Regions from separate parts of the Eikenella exigua genome, predicted to be linked through region 1. Evidence: riboswitches for the same ligand, from Rfam matches in the RefSeq annotation. Region 1 holds a riboswitch; the other holds the start of a gene.
What was found. A riboswitch is a leader RNA that binds a small molecule or an ion and turns the genes downstream of it on or off. The one in region 1 is predicted to bind thiamine pyrophosphate.

Region 1 (5,275 bases):
ATGGTGTTCTTCGGTGCCGGCGGCCGCGTTTCCCACGTAGGTATGTATATTGGCAACGACCGCTTCATCCACGCCCCGCGCACTGGCCGCGACATCGAAATCACCAGCATGAACGGTACTTACTGGAAAAACCGCTACATCACCGCCCGCCGGGTAGACCGCTCCACCCGCTTCACCCGCTAAAGGCCTGCATCATGAATATGCCCATCATGCCCAAATGGCACAGCGACGACGGCAGCATCGTATCGTGCACCGAAAAAGTGAAAGTGATGCAGGAAAACATGCAAGAGCTCTACCAGCTCGCACAAGACACCTTCGAAGACGCCCTGCTGATGGGCTGCAGCGAAAAACAAGTGCGCGAATTCCTGCAAGATTTGGTACGCAGCGTGCATAACCCGTATAACTAATGCAGGCGGTATCTGCCGATTAAGGAAAGGCTACCTGAAAATTTCAGGTAGCCTTTTCTATATGCTGTATGTGGTCGGTATGAGCGATGGCAGCACTGTGGTAGATGGTTTGTCTAGATTGTCAGTAAACAATTGCCGTACCGAATACTGGTCAGGCAGCACGCTATTTATTTTTCAGGTAGCCTCAAGCGTATGGAAGGCTACCTGAAAATTGCCAGCCTAGATAAAACAGCACGGTATTAAATCGGGCATAACCGCTATATAATCAAATCATTTCCACACACGCCGAAACCGATTATGGATTTAACCAACCATTTCCTCATCGCCATGCCCGATATGCAGGATAATTTCTTTGCCGAAAGCGTGGTGTATGTTTGCTCCTATTCCGCCGAAGGCTGCATGGGCGTGATTATCAACAAGCCCTCGCCGCTGCCGCTGCGGCAGATTCTGTCTGCCCAGCAGCACGCCGAGCCGCAGCATTTGTTTGACGACTATATCTTCTTGGGCGGCCCGGTGCAGGTAGATCGCGGGTTTGTGCTGCACAGCCCGGCGGGCAACTGGATGAGCAGCATCATCGTGGGCGACAACCTTGCGCTCACCTCCTCCGGCGACATCCTTCCCCATCTGCACGACGAACAAAGCGTGAAGCAGGCCATGCTGTTTATGGGCTACACCGGCTGGAGTGCCGGCCAGCTCGAGCGCGAGCTGGCAGAAAACAGCTGGCTCACCGTGCCGGCCAGCGAACACATCATATTCGGCATGCCGCACGAGCAGCGCTACCACGCTGCCATGTCGCTGCTTAATATTGCACCCGAACAACTCATCCGAACCGGCGGCCATGCTTAATATCCCACACGGCACCACGCTGGCCTTCGATTTCGGCGAAACCCGCATCGGCGTGGCGCAGGGCGACGCCGAAGTGGGCATTGCCCACCCGCTGGCCACCATCAGCGGCGAGGGCAACGACAAAAAATTCGCCGCCATTGCCGCCCTGGTGGCCGAATGGCGGCCGGTGCAATTCGTGGTGGGGCTGCCGCTTTCCACCGACGGCGGCGAACACGAAATGACCCGTTTGGCTCGCAAGTTCGGCCACCGCCTCAACGGCCGCTTCGGCCTGCCCGTGTATTGGGCAGACGAGCGGCTCACCTCGCTCTATGCCACCGAGCTCCTCAATCAAACCGGCCTACGTGGCCGCAAACAAAAGCCCGTGCTCGACCAAGTGGCCGCACAGGCGATTTTGCAGGGCTTCTTTGAAGGCGGCTGGGTGGAAGAGTTTCACGGTTGATGGCATGAAGAAATGCTACCTGAAAACGGGAATAAGGTTTCAGGTAGCCTTTTTGGCAACGGGTGGGCAAATCTTTGCAGCAGTGCGCTGCCCGCAGCCATCTGGTTGGAACTATCCCCACTCCAATAAAAGGATGAAAACATGAAACTAAAATTATGGCCGGCCATATTGATGCTGTTGCCCGCGGTGGCTCTGGCCAAGCCTGCCCCGCGCGGCGAAGAAATCGTTTATTTCAGCGCACCGCCGGCAGGTTTTGAAATCGGTTATCGGGCTTCCCAGGGCGGACAGACGATTGTGGAGCTGGTGCCACGAGGGCAGACAGTACAGAACTGGGAGCGGATGGTTACCCTGCAAACCTTCGCCGGCTCCGCCCGCTCGGTAAGTGATTTTCGCCGTGCGGTGTCGGACGGTTGGCGGCGCGCCTGCCCGGGCGGCAATACAATCAATCTGAGCGAGGGGCAGGAAAACGGCTATCCCTTCGCTTTTTGGCAAATGACTTGCGAGCGCAACCCGCAAAGCGGCAGGCCGGAATATACTTGGATAAAAGCGATGCGGGGCGAACGTGCGCTTTATGTGGCGCAATACGCCTTCCGTCACTTGCCGAGCCGGGCGGATCTGACCGATGCGGCACGCCGACTGCGCGGCATGTCGCTGTGCGATACGCGGCCGGGCAGGGCGCGCCAGCATCCTTGCGGCCGTCGTTAGGAGTATGAAAAGGCTACCTGAAAGCTCACTATATCCGCTTTCAGGTAGCCTTTAAGCTGAATGCTGCTGTATGCTTGTCGGGCAGGGAACTGTCTGTATGGCAAAGCTAAACTACGGTGATGTGGTAAGAGTTGGCTGAAGTTTTTCAGGTAGCCTGTGGGGGAAAGGGGCTACCTGAAAACATATGGGCTGCTTCTCGACAGTTCTGAAGCTAAATAGCAATCTGCTCCAATTACTCCATTTCGTTATCATGCTTCCCATTCGGATTTGTAGGTGTGTGGAACCGAAACGACTGGGTGTGGAAACATTTTGCCGGTGGAATCATTTAACCATTTGGTGTGTCGGCTACCTTTGCTGCGGCAGCTTGAAAAAACAGGGCGGCGGGGTATAATCGCGCCCAATTAGTCGGGGTGCTGCTTTGGGCGGCTGAGAGGATACCCGTTGTACCTGATCCGGTTAGCACCGGCGTAGGGAACTATCAGGCAGAGGATGCGGGCGGCGTGTGCTGTTCGGGTTGCTTTGCCCCATCCGGAACGGATGGTTTCTTCTCTGCTTTGCTCTGCTCCCCCGGCTTGGTGTGCCGGGTTTTTTTGTGCGCATTTGATACGCGGCTCGGTGGAGTAGTTTTTCACAATATAGAGGAAACAGTTTGATGGAACAGCAGGCAGATAAACTTTCGGTTACCGCTTCGGCGGTGATTTGGTTTGGGGCGGCGGTGTCGGTGGCGGAAATTCTCACCGGCATGCTGTTTGCGCCGTTGGGTTGGCGCATGGGCCTTTTGGCAGTGGCTATTGGCCATGTGATCGGCGGGGTGCTGTTTTATCTGGCCGGGCTGATTGGGGCGCAAACGGGTCGCAGTGCGATGGAAACGGTACAGCTTTCCTTCGGCCGTCGCGGCTCGCTGCTGTTTTCGGCGGCCAACGTGGTGCAGCTGGTGGGCTGGACAGCGATTATGATTTTTACCGGGGCGCAGGCTGCGGTGGCGCTCACGGCGGGCTGGAGCGGCGCGCAGATAGGCTGGAGCGTAATTATCGGTGCGCTGATTTTGCTGTGGCTGCGTATTGGGATGCGGAATTTCAGCAAAATCAATTTTGTGTCGATGGGCACGCTGTTTGCGTTGACGCTGTGGCTGAGTGTTCAGGTAGCCTCCGGTGAGCCGGCGGCAGCCGGGCAGGCAGATGCGGAAGCGATGAGTTTCGGGCTGGCGGTGGAGCTGGCGGCGGTGATGCCGCTGTCGTGGCTGCCGCTGGTGTCGGACTACACACGCCGTGCAGCCAAGACGCGGGTGGCCACGCTTTCGGCTACGTTGGCTTATTTCTGCACCAGCTCGTGGATGTATGCCATCGGGTTGGCCGCGGCGCTGTTTGCCGGCCAGAGCGAAATCGCGCCGATGCTGCAATATGCCGGGCTGGGCGCGGCCGGGATTTTGGTGGTGGTGTTGTCTACGGTGAGCACGACGTTTTTGGATGCGTATTCGGCCGGGGTGAGCTTCCACAGCATCAGCAGCCGTTTTGGTGAAGTGGCGGTGGCAGCGGCGGTTACGTTGCTGGGCACGCTGCTGGCGCTGGTGTTTGATGTGAGCCGCTTTGAAGGGTTTTTGTATTTTATCGGCTCGGTGTTTGCACCGATGATTGCGGTGCAGATTGCGGATTATTTTGTGCTGAAACGCAAGCCGGCTTCGGGGGAAGTGGATTGGGTGAGCCTAGCATTGTGGCTGGCGGGTTTTGTGTTCTACCGCCTGATGCTGCAATGGCAGCCGCCGCTGGGCACCACGCTGCCGGTGATTGCGGCCACGTTTGCGCTGACGCTGCTGGTGCGTAAGTTGCTGCCGGCATCGGACGGGGCGGCAGTACATGAAAGTTGAGTAGCACCAAGAGCAAAAGGCTACCTGAAAATTTTCAGGTAGCCTTTCGTTTTGTTGTAGATGGAGGAAAGCCTGTTCCCCATCATTTTTCAGGTAGCCGCTATCCGAAGGCTACCTGAAATTTTTGGCGGGGATCAGCCATTAAATACGGGCAGGATATTGGCACGGCTGAGGATTTGGGCGGCTACGTTGGCCAGCCCGAAGAAGAACACCCAAGCCATCAGCCATTTCCCGCCGTACACGCGGTAGCCTTTGCCTTCGCCGAATTTTTTGCGGCAGGCGTAGAGCAGCAGGGCGGGCACGAATGCCGTCCACACGGTGGCGGCAAAGCCGACGTAGCTGATGGCGAGCACGAAGCCGGTGGGGAACAGCAGGCAGGCAACGAGCGGAGGCAGGAAGGTGAGGGCGGCGGCTTTGCTGCGGCCGGCGCGGCTGGTGCCGAAGCCGAACAGGTCGGTGAGGTAGTCGAGCAGGCCGAGGGTTACGCCGAGGAAGGAGGAGGCGATGGCCATGTAGGAAAACAGGGAGAGCACGCGCACCAGCCCGCTGCCAGCCACTTGGGCGAGGGCGGCGAGCAGGGCGGCCACGTTGTCTTGCGCGGCAATCACGGGGCCGAACTGGCTGCGCGGCAGGTTGCCTTGCACGGCGAACTGCCAGAGGGCGTAGATTACCAGCGCCACCAAGGTACCGAGCCAGAGCGAGCGGGCCACTTTTTTGGCGTCGCCCCGGAAGTAGTCGAACAGGCCGGACACGTTGCCGTGGAAGCCGAAGGAGGCGAGGCAGACGGGCAGGGCGGTGCCGAGATAGATCCAGTAGCTGCCGTTTTCGCTGCCGGCAGTATCGAATAATATGGCGGGCTGGGCGGAAAGGAGCAGGCCGCCGTTGGCCCAGAGGAAGGTCATAATCATGCCGCCGATGAGGATGGTGGTGCCGCGGTCTACCCAAAAGGTGGACCACCATACGCAACCGGCGAAGATGAGGGCAAACACAATCTGCCCTACCCATAGCGGCGCT
Region 2 (5,275 bases), 700 kb from region 1:
CGGCAGAGTAGCCGTGTGCGCCCAGCCCGCAAATCACGCCCTGCGCCAAATCGGAAAAATAAGAATGGCGGCGGAAGGGCTCGCGGGCGTACACGTTGGAGAGGTGGACTTCAATAAAGGGTTTGCCGGCGGCGGCGAGCGCATCGCGCAGGGCGACACTGGTGTGGGTGTAGGCTGCCGGGTTGATGATGATAAAGGCGGTATGGTCGGCCATGGCCGCCTGGGCACGCTCCACCAGCACGGCTTCGGCATTGCTCTGCACGGCTTCAAAGGCAAAACCGGCAGCTTCGGCGCGCGCCTGCAGGCCGGCATTGATGTCGGCAAGGGTGGTGCGGCCGTAGATTTCCGGTTCGCGCTGCCCCAAAAGATTGAGGTTGGGGCCGTGCATAACGAGGATGGCGGGTTTCATGCTGGAGGGCAGTTTAAATTCGGTTGAAATGAATAATTGCGCCTGAAAACGCAGTTTGCTGCTAGCGGGCAAGATGTACATTTTCGGCGATAGTGGGGGAAATGTCCAGTTTTTGTATTTATCTGTATGGAAACGGCAGGATTTGTTAAGCAGCAGCTTCAACCGTATTTAAAGCGGCGAAGGCTACCTGAAAACGCAGCGCAGCTAAGTTTCTGCGAAGCTAAACTTCCAGGTAGCCTTCTGTGCCCTTTGCCAGGCAAGTATTTATTTCTTGTCGTGCTGTCTCAGAATTTGATAGAGCTGGTCTTTCAAATGCAGCTTCTGTTTTTTCAGAACTTCCACTTCGTCCAAATTGCCGGTAACCGGGTTTTTAACCATATTGGCGATTTTTTCGTCCAGCTCGTTGTGTTCGTCAAACAGGCGGGCAAAGCGCTTGTCGGATTGTTTGAGCTGGCTGATGAGGTCGCGGTATTCGGGGAACATTGTTTTCTCGCTTTCGAGTGGGCAAGGGTTGAACAAACTTTTTATCTTGACTGTACTTTATCATAGCCGGCGGGAAAAATCGAACGGCTCCTGCTTTTATTCGCCTTATAATGAAACCCTCCAAATTATTGCATTGCCGCCATGCCTGAAATCGAAAGCCACCCCTTCCCCGCCCTACTGCCGCCGGATGCCACCGTGATGATGATGGGCACCTTCCCGCCCAAGGCCGACAAACACGCCATGCTGTTTCATTATCCCAATTTCATCAACGATATGTGGCGCGTATACGGACTCGTGTTCTTTAATGATGCCGCGCATTTCCAAAAAATAGGCGAAAAGGCATTTGATGCGGAAAAAATCAAAGCCTTCCTGCGCGAGCGCGGTATCGCTTCCTGCCCCACCGTGCTCAAGGCCGTGCGCGAGCAAGACAATGCCTCCGACAAATTCCTACGCGTGGTGAAAACCGTGGATTTGCCCGCCGTGCTCGCCCAGCTGCCGTGCTGCCGCCATATATGCGCCACCGGCGGCAAGGCCACCGAAGTGCTGCTCTCCCTGCTGCCCGATGCGCCGAAAATGCCGAAAACCGGCGAAACGCTGCCCTGCACTTTGGCCGGACGGAATTTCACCCTCACCCGCCTGCCCTCCACCTCGCGGGCGTATCCGCTGAGTTTGCAGAAAAAGGCAGCGGCATACCGGGCGTTTTTCGAGATGGCTAGGTTGGTGTAGTTTTCAGGTAGCCTTTAAAAGTGGCTTGAGGCTACCTGAAAATTTGAAAGATTCGGCACTTCAAATGGCTGCGTACAACCCCGCCCCACTCAAACGTGCTGCAGAAAACCATATCGTGAAATTCACCATTCACTGTACTAATGCAAGGCGGCCAAACGCAAACAGCATGAACAATACGGCTAGGCACGCCCCGCCGTAGCAGCGAATTAGGAATTCCACTATAATCCGCCCCCTTGAGTCGGGGTGCTGCCTTGCGCGGCTGAGAACATACCCGTTGCACCTGAACCGGTTAATGCCGGCGGAGGGAACTCATGGCCGGTTTGGGCGAGATACTGCCCGGTTTGATTGGCTGCAGGCGGCAGAGCAGATTCTGCCGCGGCAACGTGATGATGCGCTCCGATTTATCGGGGCGTTTTTTGTTGCCTGTTGTCCTGAGCATGGCATGCAATCTTCGCCCGTAAGCAACTGTGTTTTCGCAGTAAATATTTTTCAGGTAGCCTTCCGCCAGCGGCAGCGGGCTGTTGCAAGAGGATTAAACCATGCGTTTCCGTATTTGGCAGGCAGACGGCCTGCCGCACCCTTATATGATGCTGTTTTTGGCACCGGCGTTTTGGGCCACGAGCAATGTGGCGGGCAAGCTGGGCAAGGCTTGGCTTTCGCCTTATGAGTTTACGTTTTGGCGCTGGGTGCTGGCGGCCTTGCTGCTTTCGTGGCTGTTCCGCGCGCGGATTCGGGAGGATTTGCCTGTGCTCAAGCCGCGTGCGTTGTGGCTGTTGCTGGTGGGCGGCAGCGGGTTCGCTGTTTAATATCGTACTCTACAGCGCGTTTGCGCGCGGGGCGGAGGTGGTGAATGTATCGATTATCACGGCGCTGATTCCGGTGATGGTGTTGCTCGCGGAAGTGCTGTTTTGGCGTACGCGGGCACATTGGCTGCAATGGCTGGGGGTGGGGCTGTCGTTTGCGGGCGTGGTGTGGGTGGTGGGCCGGGGCAATCCGGCCGCGCTGCTGGAAACGGGTTTGTCGCAAGGAGATGCGTTGGCGTTGGTGACTTCTTTGATTTATGCGGGCTATTCGCTGGCGTTGCGCGCTGCACCGAAGGTACATTGGGCGAGCCTGCTGTAGGCTATGTGTGTGGCGGCGGTAGTGGTGAGTGCGCCGTTTTATGTGTGGGAAGGGGTGGAGAGAGGCTTCCGGCTGCCGCCGTGGCAGGCTTGGCTGCTGCTGCTTTATGTTTCTGTGTTTATCGCGATTTTGTCCAAGCTGTTTTATATGGAAAGCGTGATTGCGATTGGCGCGGGGCGGGCGGCGCTCACGATGAATCTGCTGCCGGTGTTCGGTGCGCTGGTGGGCGCGGCGGCCTTCCCAGACGAGCGTTTGGGCGGCTATGTGCTCACAGCCTTGGTCTTGGTGGCAGCAGGGATTGCGGCTTCCGAATGGGGCGCAGCGAAAAAACGGGCTTTGGAAAGCGTGGAATAGTGGCAGCCGTACACTCAAAGACACGATGAACGAAGCCATGCTAGAATGAACCACCCGCATGGACGACATGACACCGAAGTCAAAGCACAGATGCAGGAAGCGATTGGGCGGCAACCCAATGTGGCCATGGCCTGTGTGGGTGGCAGCAACAACGCCATCGGCCTGTTTCCCGTATACTGGAAGCAGTATACGCCTCATCGGTGTGCTGCACGGTTTCCGCAGCTATTAATTGCGGGACGACAACAGCCAAGTGCTCGGCACGCATTCCGTTTCCGCCAGCATCAACTATCCCAGCATCAACTCGGAATACCGCCCTTTGGCCAACATCAGCCGCGTGGAATACACGGCAAGCTGAAAGCGGGCGTGAAAAATTCCGCGACAGAGTAAAACGCCAGTGGCTGGAAAATTATTCAAAGCCGAACTCAAAACACGCGGATTCCAGGTAGCCTCATACGACAGGGAAAGCAGGCATTTCTCCATATCGAAAAATATAGTGGTTCAGCAAAAATCAGAGCGAGGCGGCAAGCCGCAGATAGTACAAGTAGTACAACAAAACGAGCCAACGCTGCACTAGTTTAAATTTAACTCACTATAATGTTATCCACTATATAATTTTGTTTAATCATACTTTCAGGAAACGCCATGTCTGCTTCACGTATGCTTGCCGCTGCCGTATCCGCCGCCCTGCTGCTGAACCTGGGCGGCTGCGCCAACAGTTCCGCCTTGCAATACACCACCTCCCAAGCACAAAACACAGCACGGGTTTACTACGGTGAAGTGCTGTCGGTAACACCCACCACCATACGTGGCGAAGACAACCCGCTGCTCACCACTGCCGGCTCTCTGCTGGGCGGCATCGGCGGCAGTAATTTCGGCGAAGGCCGGGGTAAAGCGGTGAGCGCAATTTTGGGCGCGATTGTAGGTGGCTTGGGCACGCAGTCGCTCACACGCGGACTCGACAGCCAGCGCGGCTATGAAATCGTGGTGCAGCTCGAAGGCTCGCACGATGCAATTTCTGTGGTGCAAAAAAGCGACATCCAATTCCAGCCCGGCCAGCGCGTGCGCGTGCTGCGAAGCGCCAATGGCATGACCCGCGTGCTACCGGCGGGGCAGTCTCCGGTTTATTAATCGGCTGTATGGCTAAAGATGAAAGGCTACCTGAAATTCTTAGGTAGCTTTTTGTTGTTTACAGGCAAGCAATCGGCGTTAAATTCGCTTAGCCAGCTCCTCCGCTTTGCCTACATACAGCGCGGGAGTGAGCGAGAGCAGGCGCGCTTTGGCTTCTTCGGGGATGGCAAGGCCGCGAATGAAGGACTGGAGGGTGGCAGGCGTGATGCCGTCTTGGCCGCGGGTGAGGGCTTTGAGCTGCTCATAGGCCTGCGGCACGGCGTGGCGGCGCATCACGGTTTGGATGGGCTCGGCTAAAAGCTCCCAGGTGGCGTCGAGGTCGGCCTGCATGGCGGCGGGGTTGGCTTCGAGTTTGTTCAGACCGCGCAGGTGGGCGGCCCAGCCGAGCAGGGTGTAGCCTGCGCCCACGCCCATGTTGCGCAGCACGGTGCTGTCGGTCAGGTCCCGCTGCCAGCGGGATACGGGCAGTTTCTCGGCCATGAAGCCGAGGATGGCGTTGGCGGTGCCGAGGTTGCCTTCGGAGTTTTCAAAGTCGATGGGGTTCACTTTGTGCGGCATGGTGGAGGAGCCCACTTCGCCGGCCTTCACTTTTTGTTTGAAATAGCCGAGCGAAATGTAGCCCCACACGTCGCGGTTGAAATCGATGAGGATGGTGTTGATGCGGCTGAGGGTTTGGAAAAACTCGGCCATGTAGTCGTGCGGCTCGATTTGAATGGTGTAGGGGTTGAAAGTGAGCCCGAGCGACTGTTCGACAAAGCGGCGGCAATGCGCTTCCCAATCCATATCAGGGTAGGCGGAGAGATGGGCGTTATAGTTGCCCACGGCGCCGTTGATTTTGCCCAAAAACTCCTGTTTCTCCAGCTGGGCGGTTTGGCGCTGCAAACGGGCGAGCACGTTGGCGATTTCCTTGCCCAGGGTGGTGGGGGTGGCGGGCTGGCCGTGGGTGCGGCTCATCATGGGTTGGGCGGCCAAGCTGTGTGCCATTTGGCGCAGCTTGGCGGCGATTTCGGCCAGCTTGGGCAGCAGCACGCCGTCCCGGGCTTCGCGCAGCAT

Region 2: another riboswitch for thiamine pyrophosphate. It lies ahead of EZJ17_RS10455 (EamA family transporter); the one in region 1 lies ahead of cytX (putative hydroxymethylpyrimidine transporter CytX).

The regions. Positions count from the first base shown of each region.
Region 1 is NZ_CP038018.1:1,158,276-1,163,550, reverse strand. It holds gene EZJ17_RS06035 (C40 family peptidase) at 1-183, shown strand, start outside; gene EZJ17_RS06030 (hypothetical protein) at 195-407, shown strand; gene EZJ17_RS06025 (YqgE/AlgH family protein) at 705-1,253, shown strand; gene ruvX (Holliday junction resolvase RuvX) at 1,246-1,692, shown strand; gene EZJ17_RS06015 (hypothetical protein) at 1,834-2,397, shown strand; TPP riboswitch at 2,794-2,888, shown strand; gene cytX (putative hydroxymethylpyrimidine transporter CytX) at 3,050-4,261, shown strand; gene EZJ17_RS06005 (aromatic amino acid transporter) at 4,396-5,275, opposite strand, start outside.
Region 2 is NZ_CP038018.1:1,858,100-1,863,374, reverse strand. It holds gene aroQ (type II 3-dehydroquinate dehydratase) at 1-409, opposite strand, end outside; gene EZJ17_RS09480 (HP1242/YdcH family protein) at 674-892, opposite strand; gene EZJ17_RS09475 (uracil-DNA glycosylase family protein) at 1,034-1,618, shown strand; TPP riboswitch at 1,848-1,942, shown strand; gene EZJ17_RS10455 (EamA family transporter) at 2,158-2,424, shown strand; gene EZJ17_RS10450 (EamA family transporter) at 2,465-2,740, shown strand; gene EZJ17_RS10905 (EamA family transporter) at 2,744-3,094, shown strand; partial or broken gene EZJ17_RS10710 (tryptophan synthase subunit beta) at 3,090-3,446, shown strand; gene EZJ17_RS09465 (outer membrane lipoprotein) at 3,737-4,222, shown strand; gene purB (adenylosuccinate lyase) at 4,301-5,275, opposite strand, start outside.